Regions from separate parts of the Oceanobacillus iheyensis HTE831 genome, predicted to be linked through region 1. Evidence: predicted binding sites of a transcription regulator. Region 1 holds the regulator's gene; the other holds the start of a gene.
The links. Region 1 encodes LexA, which represses DNA repair genes until DNA is damaged. Its sites were predicted from a motif close to CGAACATATGTTCG; they were not measured.
Positions count from the first base shown of each region.

Region 2: a site for LexA is predicted at 7,162-7,175, ahead of OB_RS07115 (DNA polymerase IV). Genes of this name have one in related genera too.

Region 1 covers NC_004193.1:1,707,527-1,716,400, reverse strand. Annotated here, with positions in the region: gene OB_RS08655 (methyl-accepting chemotaxis protein) at 1-275, opposite strand, end outside; gene OB_RS08650 (DinB family protein) at 496-963, opposite strand; gene sirA (sporulation inhibitor of replication protein SirA) at 1,117-1,575, opposite strand; gene tkt (transketolase) at 1,732-3,732, opposite strand; gene OB_RS08635 (DUF896 domain-containing protein) at 3,816-4,049, opposite strand; gene OB_RS08630 (YneB family resolvase-like protein) at 4,133-4,771, opposite strand; gene lexA (transcriptional repressor LexA) at 5,061-5,684, shown strand; gene OB_RS08620 (hypothetical protein) at 5,820-6,080, shown strand; partial or broken gene OB_RS08615 (manganese catalase family protein) at 6,223-7,053, shown strand; gene OB_RS18790 (peptidoglycan DD-metalloendopeptidase family protein) at 7,159-7,998, opposite strand; partial or broken gene OB_RS08605 (TrkH family potassium uptake protein) at 8,087-8,874, opposite strand, start outside.
Region 2 covers NC_004193.1:1,402,932-1,411,805, forward strand. Annotated here, with positions in the region: gene OB_RS07090 (M20/M25/M40 family metallo-hydrolase) at 1-980, shown strand, start outside; gene OB_RS07095 (FAD-binding oxidoreductase) at 1,214-2,587, opposite strand; gene OB_RS07100 (twin-arginine translocase TatA/TatE family subunit) at 2,707-2,925, shown strand; gene OB_RS07105 (sensor domain-containing protein) at 3,000-4,685, opposite strand; gene OB_RS07110 (peptidylprolyl isomerase) at 5,034-5,642, opposite strand; gene OB_RS07115 (DNA polymerase IV) at 5,893-7,143, opposite strand; gene OB_RS18145 (YjcZ family sporulation protein) at 7,462-7,557, opposite strand; gene dacB (D-alanyl-D-alanine carboxypeptidase/D-alanyl-D-alanine endopeptidase) at 7,776-8,874, shown strand, end outside.

The DNA.
Region 1 (8,874 bases):
ATGGACGGTATTTCACCTTCACTAACTGGAAAAGCAGTAACATCTCCATTACGAATATACACATATTCTGAATCAATTCCATCTGACTCTAGCCTTTCTTTCTGTGTTCGTATATTGGAATTCAATTGTTGCATAAAGTATTCGGGGTCACTTATGTATGTAAAGTGTAAATTTTCAGAGATATACCCCATGAGTTCTGTTTCACTTACTAATCGCTCTTCTATAGTATCTAAGGTAATATTTTTTGCTTGATAATAAGAGATAATCCCAACCATAGAAATGGAAAATACCGTTAAACTTATGAATAATATAAGTAATCTTAACCTAAATGATGTCTTTGAAAAAAATTTTTTTAAATATAAAATCATGTAGCTCATCCCACTCTCTCAATAGTTCTATAGTCCTGATACTTACGTATTGTACCAATTTAATATTAATATAATGTTAATATTTGGTTTATAAAACAATATAAGTAAAATGGATGAGTATTTCTAGTTAATTACTACGGATATGTTTCTTAATATCCATTATTGCTTGTAGATGCATTCCTTCGTGAAAAATCGTTCGAATTAATACTTGTTCAATTGTATACATCCCCATTTCAATCGGAGGAAATTCTTTTTTGAGTAAGTGTCCATAACAATTTTCAATTTCTGTAGGTTGTTGCCTTAGCAAATCTTTTAATTCTTCAAAACTCGGTGTTTTCGAGGTGAAATTATCTGGTGAAGTTCCATATCCAAACCATTCCATAAACGCTTTAGTAGTACTTGAAGATTCTTTCGTTAATGCTTCTAACCATAAAAGTTGATCTAAAAAGATATGGCCTAAATTCCAACGAATATTGTTATTAAAATATTCCGGTATGATTTCCGCTTCAATCGATGATACCTCTTCTACCGCTAATAGAATTTCATTGCGATACGTCTTTAATTGATTAAACAATACTTCATGCTCGTTTTTCACAAAACTAACCTACCTTCTACTAATTATAATAGGTATTATTCTACATAACTTGGAGTAACCCTTCTTTACTAGCACTAAAAAACGGAATTACAATCTAAATTACATAGATTGTAATTCCGTTCCCCTTAACTATATCTTTAACCCACTATATCTTTAAAAATAAGAATATAATACTTGTTGTAATTCATTTTTATCCTCGTAAGACATTGGAGAAATCCAACCAAAATGCTTGTTATCTTGCCCTTGTACGAAAAAGTAAGGATGAATGTCTTCTAATACAGGGAATAAAATCGATACGGCCGCTTCGAGATTGGAACATCGTAGCGATAACCCTCCATTTTCTACATATAGAAACAGTACTTCTTGATCTCGTTTTATTTGAATTCGGTTGCCTATTCGCTTCACATAAATATTCGGTGATGAAAATTGTTTTAGATGCATAGCAAATTTATACAAATGAAACTTCTGAGTTATAAATGTAAACTGTTTAATCAAATAATTTCTTTCGGGGTCGTTCTCATATTCATTAAAAAAACGATGCAATAAATCACTTTTATGAAAATAGCTTTTAGCGACTGGTTCTTTGATCCAATAAATAGAGTATGCATTCATACCGTATTCCCCCTTCTATTAACTATTATAGAAAGGTAGACTTTCAAATGTTGTCAAATTAGTTCGCAAATAACTTCTTCTTTTGTCGAATCCAACTAAAAATATAAAAAGAAAGACGAAACCTTAATGGAATCGCCTTTCTTCTATATGGACCTATTATTTTAATAAGTCTTCCACATGTTTTACAACATTTTCTACTGTGAATCCATACTCTTCAATAACTTTATCACCTTTTGCAGATGCACCAAAGCGATTAATACCGATTACTTTGCCATCAAGACCTACATAACGTTCCCATCCAAATGAAGCAGCCATTTCGATTCCTACTCTAGCTTTCACTTCTTTTGGTAGTACTTCATTCTTGTATGCATCCTCTTGAGCTTCAAAACGATCCCATGAAGGCATGCTAACGACTTGAACATCGATACCTTTTTCTTTTAATGTTTCTTGTGCACGCACTGCTAATTGAACTTCTGAACCAGTAGCTAGTAATAGTGCATCTGGAGTTTCTTTCTCAGATTTACTAATTACATAGGCACCTTTTTTCACACCTTCGTACGCATTTTCCTTCGTACCTTCTAGTGTTGGTAAGTTTTGACGAGTAAGAACAAGCGCTGTTGGCTGATGTTCAGATTCAAGAGCTAGTCTCCATGCAGCTTGTACTTCATTCGCATCCGCAGGACGAATAAGTGATAAGTTTGGAACTGCTCTTAAAGATGCTAATTGTTCAATTGGTTCATGAGTCGGACCATCTTCACCAACCGCAATAGAATCATGAGTAAACACAAAGTTTACTGGCATATTCATAATTGCTGCTAAACGAACAGCAGGGCGAAGGTAATCACTAAACACGAAGAACGTTCCAGCAAATACTTGTAAACCTCCATGCAAGGCCATTCCATTTAATGCCGCTCCCATAGCGTGTTCACGTACGCCAAACCATACATTACGTCCAGAATAATCTTCTTTTGTAAAGTCGCCTTCTTCTTTTATGGTTGTTTTGTTAGATCCAGCTAGATCTGCACTTCCACCAAAGAAGTTAGGAACTGCTTTAGCTACTGCATTTAACACTTCACCTGAAGATGCACGAGTTGCAATGCTGCTTCCAGGCTCATATATTGGAAGTTCTTTTTCCCAACCTTCTGGAAGTTGACCTTTGATTGCTAAATCGAATTGCTCTCCTAATTCTGGATAAGATTTTTTATATTCTTCAACCAGTTGATTCCAAGCAGCTTCTTTCTTTTCACCATCGTTAACGATTTTTTCTTGGAAATCAGCATATACTTCATCTGGTACATGGAATGGTTCATGTTCCCACTCATAATATTCTTTTGTTAATATTATTTCATCTTCACCTAGTGGCGCACCATGCGAAGCAGCAGAAGCTGATTTATTTGGAGAACCATAACCTATAATTGTCTTCACTTCAATAAGTGTTGGTTGCTTCGTATTACGTTGAGCTTCTTTAATTGCTTCACGAATAGCATTTACATCGTTTCCATCTTCCACTCGCAATACTTGCCAACCATAAGCTTCAAAACGTTTTTCCGTTTCCTCTGAGAAAGAACGATCTAGATCTCCATCTAATGAAATATCATTAGAATCATATAGAGCAATAAGTTTACCTAGACCTAAGTGACCTGCTAAAGAAGCGGATTCATGAGAAATCCCTTCCATTAAATCACCGTCACTTACTAAGGCATACGTATAGTGATCCACTACAGAATATTTATCTTTATTAAACGTTGCGCCTAAATGAGCTTCTGCCATAGCCATACCCACTGACATCGCAATACCTTGTCCTAAAGGTCCAGTAGTTGCTTCTACACCATCGGTATGATGTACTTCCGGATGTCCAGGAGTTTTGGAATCCCACTGACGAAATCCTTTAAGGTCTTCAATAGATACATCGTATCCAGAAAGGTGCAATAAACTATATAGTAACATTGATCCGTGTCCCGCTGATAATACAAAGCGATCACGGTTAAACCATTTAGAGTTTTTTGGATGATGATTCATAAAGTCTGTCCATAATGTGTACGCCATTGGCGCTGCACCCATTGGTAAACCAGGGTGTCCTGAGTTCGCATTTTCAATTGCGTCAATAGATAAAGTACGAATTGTATTTATTGATAATTGTTCTACCTTGCCTGACATTTTGCCTACCCCTTTCAAAATAAAGCCTTTACTTATCCATTCTATATTGAATTTATCATGACAACAAGCATGACTAATAGAATTTAATGTTTTTTGTTTCGATCTTGGTAATCACGAAGCTTTTGGGGAGTAACGTCTTTACCTTCTGGATCTAAAACGGTCACTGTACTTAACTGGTTTTTGAAAGAGCTTCGTACATTCTTTAAATATTCTTCACGAAGTTTTTTCTGCTCTGCTTTTTCTTCAGTTGTTAATCCTTCTTCTTTGGACTTTTTAGACAAAACATTAATTCTATCTAACTTATCCTTAGATAACATGGTGTCTACCTCCCCGCAATTAAAATAAAAAAAGACAGGATTTCACATCCTGACTTTTATCGTACTCTACCTGGATTTCAGATTCAAGTATTTTGATATTCTTGGTATCTACGGTGTACAGTAGCTTTCGAAACGTTGTAACCTAAACCATTTAGTACCTTTGTAATTTCATTAAATGTTAGCTCGTTTTGTCTTAATCGAACAATTTCTTCTATAGGTAGTTCGGATCGATCTCTACCGGGAGACTGGTCGATTTGTTTCAGATTTTTTTCCGGCCGATATCCCTCGCGTACCGCTCTTCGCATTCCTCTTTTTATTTTCATATTTTGTATTTTTCTCTGGTATTCTTCTACAATACCCACAATTTGTAATACCATCGAATCCGCTTCATTTAATACTAACTCACCTTCGTGAGCAACTGTGTAGATAGGAATATTCAGTTTGCCTAATTGATGAAAAAGTGCAATTTTTGTATTCCCTCTCCCTAATCGAGTTTCATCTTGAATACATAAACAATCCGCTTCTTTACTGGAAAAATATTCAAGAAGTTGAAAAAGTCCTTCCCGTTCGATATCGTATCCGCTTGCTTGTTCTTCGATACAATCAACAATCGTAAAGTCTAGCTTACTTGCTAATGTTTGCAATTCCTCTCGTTGGCGTATTAGGGATGACTCTTGGGTATGTTTATCCGTACTAACTCGACAATATACTACTGCTTTCAATCCTAACTTCCTCCTGTTTCAATTAACCGCTCGTTACCATAGAGAAATATAAAAAAGCGAGCGCTAAAGGCAAATGCTACCACATAGAAAGCATCGGTTCTAGTAAATTTTCTTTAGCATGATTTCAAAGCCCCTTTCCTCCGTTTGCAGAACAATTGTTCTTATTTGATTAAAAGTATATACCGAACATATGATCTTGTCAACAAAAAATTAGAACGAGTGTTTGCTTATTTTATAGTAAAATGATAAACTATCATTAATAAAAACCTATGCTAGAGGTGAACGTTTGATGACAAAACTATCAAAAAGACAACAAATGATCTTTGACTTCATTAAAAGCGAAGTTAAGTTAAAAGGATATCCACCATCAGTTCGAGAAATTGCCGTAGCAGTCGGACTCGCTTCCAGTTCAACTGTCCACGGACATTTAGAGAGATTGGAAAATAAAGGATATATAAGAAGAGATCCTACTAAACCAAGAGCAATTGAAATTATTGATTTAGAAATGGAGCAACAACTACCAAAAGATGAGGCACGGTATGCACCTGTAATTGGTAAAGTAACGGCAGGGATACCAATTACAGCTGTTGAAAATATTGAAGAGTTCGTCCCAATTCCAAGTTCAAGTGCCGGTCCTGACGATAATGTATTTGTACTTGTAATTGATGGTGAAAGTATGATTGAGGCAGGCATATTAGATGGAGACATGGTAATTGTTAAACAACAGAACACAGCAGTGAATGGAGAAATAGTTGTAGCGATGACCGAGGAGAATGAAGCAACAGTAAAACGATTCTTTAAAGAAGAAAATCGTATTCGACTTCAACCAGAAAATGCCACAATGGAACCATTATTTTATGATAATGTAACAATCCTTGGAAAAGTGATTGGATTATATCGAAATATACATTAAAAAAAAGAGTTTAGCTAAAATTCTATAGCTAAACTCTTTTTTTATATGCAAAGAATTATTCATCTACATAGTTTGTACATAAATTTGCAATCAAACTAATATCCTAATATTAGAGAATAGGAGGAGTGAGATCAAATGTCAGATAAATTCTACCAACGAAGATGGTTTTATATTCCCACTGCTGTCATAGCAATGGTACTAGGTATTTATTATTTAACCAAATATATCGATTTCTTAACATTACCTTTCTTATGTATTATCTTAATTATTGTTACAACGTTAGAAGTATTAGAAACAAAAAATATAAAGTCAAAAGAAAATATACTTAAGTTAGGGTCATCCGGATTATTAATCGTGCTTGCTTTATGGTACCAGATCACTGTCTTCATTTTATAAAAAATATACTTATATTATATATCTTATTCAACCTCTCTCTAATACATAAATCAAATAGTGTAAGAATCTGTTTAGTATAAGAATGTCAGACTTTTTATCTGCATATACTTAATTGGTTATTACATGGAGGGAGGAATAATCTTTGTTTTATCATTTTAAAGAATTGCAATTCGAAGCAAAACCAAGCAAACCTGATCCTGTATTTGCTAGAAAATTACAAGAAGTACTCGGTGGACAATATGGGGAAATTAGTGTAATGATGCAATATTTATTCCAGGGGTTTAACTCTAGAGCAGAACCAAAATATCGCGATTTGTTATTTGATATTGGAACAGAAGAAATTGGGCACGTAGAAATGTTAGCTACAATGATTGCTCGATTATTAAACGATGCACCATTTGAAACGCAGAAAAATGCTTATGACACAGATCCTGCTTTAGCAGCTATATTAGGTGGTTCCAACCCACAACATGCTATTGTTAGTTGACTTGGCGCTATGCCAGCTGATAGTAATGGAAATCGCTGGTCTGCAAATTTCATTATTTCCAGCGGGAATTTACTAGCGGACTTTCGTGCTAACCTTACAGCCGAGTCACAGGGAAGATTACAAGTTACTCGTTTATATAATATGACAGATGATCCAGGTGTAAGAGATTTGTTATCCTTCCTAATTGCAAGAGATACTTATCATCAAAATCAATGGTTTGCTGCAATACGAGAACTTGAAGAAAGGGAGAATGATATTGTTGTCCCTTCAACTTTCTCTAGATCAAAAGAGTTTCAAGAAGTGTCGTATACACTATTTAATTTCTCAGAAGGCGAAGAAAGTAAAAAAGGTAGATGGGCACATGGCCCAAGTTTTGATGGAAGAGGAGAATATAAATATGTAAGCGAACCAGTTTTTTGGGGAGGTGCACCTAAATTACCACCAGCTCCCCCACTATATTACAATACTCCACCATCTAAAATGTAAAAACCTCCTTAAGTATAGTATTCAATGTTTATACGAAATCACGAAATCAATAAACATCAAAGTTAAAATCCCCTTAACTTTGATGTTTATTGATTTATATTAAAGTTACAGGAATAATTTCTCCCAAGTTACTTTTCCTGCTTTCCCGTCAACTAAAATACTTTCTTTTTGTTGAAAAGATCTCACTGCATTATTTGTATTATCGCCAAAAATACCATCTAACCCTTTAGGATCTTCTCCATTAATATAAAGCATTGCTTGAAGTATCCATGTAATATTTCCTTTAGCACCACTTGCTATTGTTACTGTAGCAGATTTAGTTTTCTGTCCCCATATACCATCAACTGTTAAATTTGCATTGAATTGCTTATTTAATTCTATTTGATAACCTTTGATTGCTGCTTTAATTGTTAATGGACCAGCTATTCCATCAACCGCTAAACCTGTATCATATTTCCGATTCAATCCAGTTTGAATATCTTCCATAATTGTCTTGTTATCACTAAATTTTTGTAAATATTTCGTAGGGTCTAAACAATTATTTACTCTATCAGATGTCCAACCATAAGGTGGTTGACTCTCGGCTTTTTTACGTACTTCATAGTGCAAATGGGAACCGGTTACATTTCCTGTATCACCTTGTTTACCTATTACTTGCCCTTTTTTCACAAACTGACCAGGCTGTACGGAGACACTATCCAAATGAGCATATAATTGGCCTCGGTTATTTTTATCTTGAAGAAGTACAACAATTCCAAATCCACCTAAGCCAGTACCAGTCCTACCCATACCAGCAAAAATGACTTTTCCTTCTGTAAATGCTTGAATATTTGCTTTATGAGATTTAACTAAGTCTATTCCTGTATGAAAAGTAAATCCAATTCCTGACCACACGTCTCTTCTAAATCCAAATGGAGATGTTACCCGGTAATCTCGAAATGGCATATAATTCTCCTCCCTTTTCTAGTATTTATATGAAAAAAGTGACCAGCCCGACAGGACTAGCCACCTAAGTAAATCGTCTATTTTCTTGTTATCCAGTAAATACATCATCCTTTGGATAGCCTATATTCCCTTTGGAAGTTCTCGCTAAAGCAAAGGCTAAGGTAATCGGACCTATTCTTCCTGCTAGCATTAATATACATAGTAGCAATTTCCCGCTTTCACTAAGTTCAGCAGTTAGCCCCATCGATAAACCTACTGTACCGAATGCAGAAAACGCCTCAAAAATGATGTGAAGGTAAGGAGCGTCCTCCGTTATGGTTAGTAAAAAAATCACAGTAATTACCATTAACAAACTAATAACTGTGATAGCTAAAGCACGATGAACTACTTGACCTGGTATGGACCGTTTGAATATTACAGCTTCTTTTTTTCCTCTTAGGTAAGCATTTACAGCTAATACAATAACGATAAAAGTAGTTAATTTGATACCACTACCTGTAGAAGCACTTCCAGCACCAATAAACATAAGAAACATTGTTAAAGTTAAGGTAGCAGGATTCATACTTCCTATATCAAGACTGTTAAATCCAGCAGTTCTAGGTGTTACTGCTTGAAAATAAGAAGCCCATAATTTCTCATCCAACGCTAAATTAGCCAATGTTTCAGAATTTGTATATTCAAGTAAAAAAATTACAATAGTAGCTATTATATTAATCGATAATGTACCAATTATCATTAATTTTGTGTGTAATGATAATTGGTGATACTTTCTCGTCATCATCAGATCAGAAATAACTGTAAAACCTATTCCTCCGACGATAAAAAGAAAAGTTATGATTATATTTACTACCGGGTCGCCGACGTAGCCCATTAGAC
Region 2 (8,874 bases), 300 kb from region 1:
CAACAGATAATTCGCATTATATTTATACGGGTACTATAGGGAAGGTGCTGGCAGCTGCTTTATTTTATGGTAAGGAGACACATGCTGGGGAGCCGTTAAGTGGTATGACTTCGCCTTTTATGGCTTCATATTTGACGCAAGAAATGGAGTGGAATGCTAAATTTAAAGAAATGGTAAGAGGTGAGTCTACACCATTGCCAGTCACGTTACAACAAACCGATCTGCGTTTACGTTATTCGACCCAGACACCATATCGTTCTTCTGCGCTATATAATTTATTTTTAATGGAACGAAGTACGAAGGAAGCTTTTGACTTATTTGAGGAAGTTGCGACCGATGCTGCAAACAAGTGTACAGAAGCCTATAATGAAGTTTGTAGGCAACAAGTAGTGCCACCAATAGGAAAGGTAAAAGTAATTCGCTATAAGGATTTATTAGAATATGCGACAGATAAATTAGGTGAATCTATCATTCAAGAGATTAAAGCCGATATTTATTATAATGATGAATGGGATGATAGAGAAAAATCACTTCGAATTACGGATCAATTAATGATTCGTTGTCAAGAATTGGCACCAGCGATGATCATCTTATTTGCACCACCGTATTATCCGGCTGTTAACTCATCTGACAATAGTTTAGTAAAAGAATGTACGGCATTTTTAACCAAAAAAGCAAAAGAAGATTTTCAATTGGATATTAAACAGATTCATTATTTAAATGGTATTTGTGATTTAAGTTATGTGAATTATTCGGAAGACCTTTCTGGATGGGATGAATATGAACAAAACACACCTGTTTGGGGAGATACGTACCATCTTCCTTTTGATGAGATGAGTCAGCTACGAGCACCAGTAATTAATGTAGGTCCATTTGGGTATGATGCACATAAACGTACGGAAAGATTACACATTGTTAATGCGTTCGAACAGTTCCCGAAGATGCTCAGAGAATTAGTAGGGTATATATCAAATAAATAACGTATGAAAACCTTAAATGAGTTAAATAATCGTGCAATTGCTGCCGCAGTCGTTTTTTAGTCATGTTAAGTTAAATTGTTGTCTTTGGAACTTTGATTCATCCATATTGAAAATAAAAATGTGAGCGCCTCTCAAAAGAGCAGAGGTCAATAACTAACTTGAAACAATATTCTCAAGTTAGTTGTTGACATGCCTTTGGGAAGCGACTCACATTTTTTCATTGTTAAACGCTTTTAAAATATTTTATTCGGATTCATAATCTGGTCTGGGTCAAGAGCTTGTTTTAATTGTCTCATTACAGTTAGTGCCTCTCCGTGTTCTTGTTGCTGATACTTTTTCTTGCCGGTCCCGACTCCATGCTCACCGGTACAGGTTCCGCCGCGTTCTAAAGCATAAGCTACAACTTTTTCATTTAGTTCTTGAGCGAATTGGATCTCTTGTTCATCGTGTGGATCAAACATTAGGACGATATGGAAATTCCCATCGCCGACATGTCCCGTAATGCCACCAGGAAGCCCGTAGATATCTAGCATTAATCTAGCATGAGATATCGCATCAGCTAGATATGAAATCGGTAAGCAAACATCCGTGATCATCATTTTTCTACCTTTATAACCATGTACATATGCATATGCGAGATTATGTCTAGCTTCCCATAGTTGGTTTCTAGCTGCAGTATCAGACTCAAAGGTGATATTTGTACAGTCAAAATCTGAAAATAGTTGTTCTGTGAATGCCATATCTTCTGCAAGACCCGATTTATTCCCATGAAATTCAATAAATAAGGTTGGTTCTATCGAAAGATCTAACTCGCTATACTGATTGACCTGCAAAATAGAATCTTCGTCGACGATCTCCATTCGCGCGATTGGAATACCTGCTTGAAGTACGGAAACTACTGCTTCAATAGCTTGATGAACGGTAGGGAAGGTAGCTCTTCCAGCAGCAATATGTTCTGGAATACCAAAAACTTTTAAGGTTAGTTCCGTGATGCATCCTAATGTCCCTTCGGAGCCAACAAATAATCCATTTAAATGATATCCAGAAGAAGATTTTGCAGCTTTTGTACCTGTTTGAATCGTGGTGCCGTTTGCGAGGACCACTTCCATTGTCCGTACATTATCTCGCATCGTTCCATATTTTACAGTTAGTGTACCACTGGCATTTGTAGCGGCCATTCCTCCAAGTGTTGCATCCGCTCCTGGATCAACAGGAAAGAATAAACCATACTTTTTCAGTTCCTTTTCTAGTTGCGTACGGGTAACACCTGGTTGCACTCTTACAATTAAATCCTCTGGATTAATCTCCACGATGTTGTTCATTAGCGAGAAATCTACCGAAATTCCTGGCTGATTTGGAATCACATGTCCTTCTAAACTAGTTCCGACACCAAAAGGGTAGATTGGTACTTTAAACTGTGAGCAACATCTCGTTATGTGTTGGACATCTGTCGTATCTTTAGGAAATATGACAGCTAATGGCTTATGAGGTGCGTGGTAAGATTCGTCTTTACTATGTTGTTCTAACAGCGTTTCGTTTTGAGTGATTTGTGCTGTTTCTAAATATTTGCTTAATTCTTCTATCAAGGAAGTAATGGTTGTTTCCATGTGGAGCACTCCTTTTTAGTAGTTATAAAATTTTATGTCTGACTTTTTAAATGTATAGCAAAGTGTTTAAAAATATTGAAAAAAGGTTTATAATATGGACAGGATGGAGGTGATATCCTATGGGTATCGCAAATATAGGTATACCAGGTCTAATCCTAATAATTGTTATCGCTTTAATCATTTTTGGACCTAAAAAGTTACCTGAAATTGGAAAAGCTGCTGGACAAACTCTACGTGAATTTAAATCTTCTGCGAACAGTATGATGGATGAAGAAGAACAGAAAGATAAAAAAAATGAAAAGCAGTTGAATCAATCTTCTTCCAATAATAATAAATAGTAGTGAAAAAGACGCTTAACAGTAATTGAACTAAGCGTCTTTTTATTTGGGAATATTGTTTATAGCGTGTATTTTTATGATGGTTGCTGTAGTAACATTGTCATAATTTCATTGGGTTGAACAGGTTTACTAAAGAGATATCCTTGTCCTTCGTGGCATTGCTGACTTTTCAAGTATTCGAGCTGTTTTTCACTTTCAATTCCTTCAGCAATAATACGGAAGTGCAAATTTTTCCCCATATTAATGATTGTATTTGTAATAATTTCTCCATCTCGATCAAGATCATCGATAAATGACTTATCAATTTTTAATGTATCGATAGGAAGTTGTTTTAGATAGCTTAACGATGAATAACCTGTCCCAAAATCATCAATAGACACATGCATTCCTAAGCTCTTTAATTCTAAAATGGTCAACATCGAACTTTCTAGATTAAGAATCGTACTTTCAGTTATTTCAATCTCAAGATATGAGGCATCTAGCATTGTATCATTGAGTATTTCTTTCACGTCTTGTACAAAGTACTTATCTTTAAATTGTATTGGAGAAACATTTACGGAAATACGTTGCATGAGTAAGCCTTTTTCCTGCCATGATTTCATCCTTCTACAGACATTTTCTAATATCCACTTTCCGACAGAGATAATCATTCCAGATTCCTCTAATTTGGGTATGAATTCATCAGGAGAAACAAAACCAAGCTCTCGGTTATTCCATCGTAGTAACGCTTCTGCACCAACTACTTTATGACTTTTAAGATTAATAATTGGTTGGTACATAATGCTGAACTCTTCGCGAGCTAGGGCTTCCTTTAATTCTAAATCTATTATATAGCCCCGTTCCAGAGGTTTTTCCTGATGATGAGCATGTATACAATATCGGTTTCCACCTTTCTTTTTAGCAAGATCCATTGCTTTTCTTGCTTGTTTAATGGAAGTATCTATTTCATCATACTTAGAGTGCCCATTCGTATAGGCGGATTTGTAAGGAAAACGAATTCCGATGCTAACCGTTATTGAAATTTGGCTATCTTGTATTTTATATGGGATGCGCAACTTATTTACGATACTTTCTGCTTTCGCCATACATTCCTCTTGATTTAATTGTTCTTTTATAATAACAACAAATTCATCTCCATCTTTACGAAACAGAAAGTTATCTTTCGTTTGGAAGTTTTGCAATCGTTCTGCTACCATTCTAATAACTTTATCTGCAATACGTTTACCGAAAGCTTCATTAATTTGTTTGAATCGATCTAAAGAAATATATAATATGGCCTTTGTATTATTGATATCTATTTGTTGTTCGTCTATCCAATGATAAAGTTGATTCTGATTCGGTAACTTCGTTAAATAATCCGTAAATGCAATTCCTTCGATATACTCTTCATAATGTTTTCTTGCAGTAATATCATAGTAAGTTGTTATCGTTTTATCTGGATTTCCATCTTGATCATAATAAGGTACCATCGATGCTTCAAACCAACAAGTGGTATCATCTTTTGTTTGGATTTGAATTTCCTCTTTCCAAACAGCTTTTTTATTTTGTTCTCTTACGATATGTAGGGGGAAAGGTGACTTTAGTATTCTATTAAACGGTTTGCCAAATATGTCTTCTTCGGTGTAATTTAGACGCTTGCAGAAAGAATCATTCGCATATATTAAATTCCCATTCACATCTATGATGGAAAACATAGTTGTCTGATTTATTGCGGATTGTACCCTACTATCAGTTAAATAATGTTTTCTTTTTTCATTCATGAAGAATACCTCGCTTATGTATATGTACACTCTATTTTACTAGATTTGATTCTGCATAGCTATGGAAATTGACGAAAAATATGAAATATTTTCATGTATAGGTTAGAACATTTTTAATTGAGGGAGATAGAATTTCTCGATGTTTTTGCGGGACGTACAAGTTTGAAGATAGAGTTTTACTCTTATATAGAGGGGGGAGGACGAGATAAGACTAACTCAGTAAAGTGCTTTCTTTTCTGAGTTAGCTAAATCGATGTCCATGGAAAGATCATATTAGTTAGCACAGCATCCTGCTTCTAGAGATCCTATTAAATACTCTCTATTACCATTATCAACAAGTCTATTTGGTTATTCTGTTTTTTCTGGCTCTCCGTAGTCTTGTCCTTTGGTATCTACAGTTATTTCCTTAATGGTTGGAACTTCTTGTCCAGAAGTTCCTTGTTCCACAATGTTATCTACCGTTTCCATGCCTTCAATGACTTTTCCGAACCCTGCATAATCTTTATCAAGATGGTCGGCTTTGTCTAAAACAATAAAAAATTGAGATCCTGCCGAATCAGGATGTTGACTTCTAGCCATTGAAAGGACACCACGTTCGTGGATTAAATCATTTTCAAATCCATTCGAAGTGAATTCTCCTGGGATAGAATATCCGGGTCCTCCAGTTCCATTTCCTTCAGGATCGCCACCTTGGATAACAAATTCGGGGACAATCCGGTGGAAAGTTAATCCATCATAAAAGCCATCTTCAATTAGAGAAATAAAATTAGTTACTGTGTTAGGAGCAATTTCAGGATAAAGTTCCACAGTAATAGTTTGTTTATTATCCATCGTAATAGTAGCTATCGGATTATCCTCCGATTGAGTTTCTTCGCTCGGTGTTTCTTCGGTATCAGCGCATGCTGATAAAAGAAGAGTTATCATTAGCATTAGTATAAATAGATATCTTTGCTTCATTTTAGTTCTCCTTTGTTTTTAATCACGGTGAGGACTTGTCCATAAAACTTCGATTTCACCTCCTTAGACAGAGAAGTGAAATGTGTGAAGAAGACGCTAACACGGAGATAAATATAGCTTCATATTAGTGCATCGTCCCACTTTAATGTCATTATAGCATGAATTTACATGATTGGAATTCAGAATGTGCATTAGTTTATCCCGCATGTATCGGACAGTATTACATGACAAAATGAAGGTTCCCTTTATATTAAGCGTAGTGCCCGCCAATTTTTTTGCTTCGTTCTATAGTGATCCCAGCTTGGGTATAACTGGATGCACGCAGAATGGCGGTGGATCCATATTTATCGCGGATTGCATCCATGACATATCCAATATCATTTTTTTTCGTACGATCTTCAAATAAGTCCAACTGTGTTTCCTGCTTATCTTTAAGGTTGGTTAGTGTGACATATACATGACGAACCATACTTTTACCATCGTAAAATTTATTAAATAATTGCATGCAAATATCGTAAACATCTAAGGTAATATTTGTTGGAAGATCAATGGATTGTGATCGAGAAAATCCTCCGCCAGTTTCTTTTGAATAAGAAATCCCTAAATGAATGGTTCTACCTGATTTATTTGCTGTACGAGCTCTTCGACATACTTCTTCACAGAGGTCGAGAATACAATAAGGAATATCTTCTTTTGTATAATCACGTAGCAAAGATATACCATGCCCAAAGCCTTTTTGTTCTTGTTTTGAAAAATCACCGAACACAGGGCTTAAATCGATTCCCCATGCGTGCCAATAAAGTTGCTCTCCCATTACTCCGAATCGTTTTTTTAAATGGTCAAGATTATAATTCGCAAGCTGGCCTAACGTAATAATGCCCATTCGGTTCAAATTTCGCTTCATTCTTCTGCCGATTCCCCAGATAGATTCAATCGGGTGTGGCCAAAGCTTTTCTTTCACATCTTCATACGTACATTCCGCAATTCCTTGTTTTTTTGCATGAAGATCCATGACAACTTTTGCTAAAAATTTATTATCACCAATTCCAACGGAACAAGTAATACCAAAGGAATCTAAAATATCAGCTTTAATTTTTTCAGCAATTTCTTCTCGGGTTCCAAATAAGTGTTGTAAACCATTAACTGTAATCCATACTTCATCGACCGAATAAGGATGAATTGCCTCTATAGGTGCATATTGCTGTAGTAAATCAGTAATTTGCAAAGACATGTGTATATAGTCTGCCATATGGGCAGGGACAATATGAATTTCCGGGTCATCTGGCAATTCAAAATAACGACTGACATTACTTATTCCATAACGTCGCTTTAACTCAGGAGAAGCGGCGAGCACAATGCTTCCCGATCGGTTGGGGTCGCCAACAACAGCAAGCATTACTTTCATCGGATCTAATCCGAGTTTGACTGCTTCTACACTCGCATAGAATGAACGCATGTCAATACATAGAACATCATTACGTGGATAACTGGAATAATCCATATTTATCACCCTTTCATAAGAACGTATGTTCTATTATATGTAGAACAGTAAAAAATAACAATGGAAATTTGTTACAGGATAACTGCAAGCAAGAACATAGGCAAGCGAAGTATATTTCTGAAGCAGGTTCATAGGCCAATCATTCGGATTGGTCTTTTTGTCTCAACATCACCAGGCGATGCTGATTGAGGTATTTAATTATATACAGCACACAAATTAAAATATTGCTGCGCAATAAAAAAAGGATGCAGGAAGCATCCTTCAATCCGATACATACGAGAGGAGGAAAGAAATTTTAATCATGAAGAGGGGTTAATTTTAGTTCCAGTAAGAGCCGCCGACTATGATAAGCAAAATAAACAACACTACTAAAAAAGTAAAGCCAAATTCACCACGTTTTTCATATTCGCTCATACTTACCACCTCCTACGATATATGACTATTATATGTGTGGAAATAAGAACAGGGAGGGCCGATGAACTAGTCGTGAACATAAAATCACAAGAAAAATGTAGACGATTCATTCAATGACATATGAATTACGGCACGTATATATGTTTACGATTAAAAAGGAATCTCGTTCGTTTCTGTAGAAATATAAATATTAGATATAGTTCAACTTGAGAACAGGGGTGAGAGTATTGAAAGAGCTTATAACATATATCAGTAAACAAGAAAAATGGGCAGGGGGGATACTTGGTTTAAGTGTACGATCTGCGGATACGGGGGATATTTATTTTAGTCATAATGGAGATATACGTCTTCATCCTGCATCAAATATGAAAATCCTAACTGCTGTAGCTGCTTTAAAAATATTAGGGCCCGGCTATAGATTTACCACGGAGATAAGGTTAGAAGGGAAACTTGTTGGAGATGTGTGGGAAGGAGATGTCTATATTGTCGGAAAAGGCGATCCTACATTGCAATTGAATGATTATCAGAGGTTTGCAACTATACTCCATAAGTATGGTATCAGAAAAATTACAGGTAGTATTATTGCGGATGATACATGGTACGATGACATACGTTTATCGGAGGATTTAATTTGGTCGGATGCACAATATTATTATGGAGCGGAAGTATCAGCATTAACACTATCTCCTGATAAGGATTATGATACTGGGTCTGTAAAAATTATTATTAAACCAGGTCAATTAGGTGATCCTCCTGAGTATCAACTGTATCCTAATACATCTTATGTCATGATAGAGAATCATGCAGTTACCGTAGATCACGCTGAGGAAGAAGAATTGTGCATTACTAGAGAACATAATGGTAATCGTATTTATATAAAAGGGAAAATCGGTATTAATCAAGACATAAGGAAAGAGTGGATGGCTGTATGGGGAGTGACAGATTATGTAGTAAATACATTTGTGCAAGCATTAAATGAAACGGGGATAACTATAAAGGATAAATCTAAAACAGGAAGGTCCGTTCCAAGCGGTACAGCGTGTATACATGTACATTCTTCTCCTACATTAGCAGAGATCTTAATCCCATTTATGAAACTAAGTAATAATGGAATTGGGGAAATGCTTGTAAAAGAAATGGGACGTTTTGTATATGAAGAAGGTACGTGGGAAGCGGGATTGAAGGTAATGAAAGAACAAATTCAGTCCTATGGAGTAAATATGAAGACGTTGCAAATAAAGGATGGTTCCGGAATCTCGCACAATAATTTGTTACCCGCAAATGAATTGACCCATTTATTACATTGTATTCAAACGG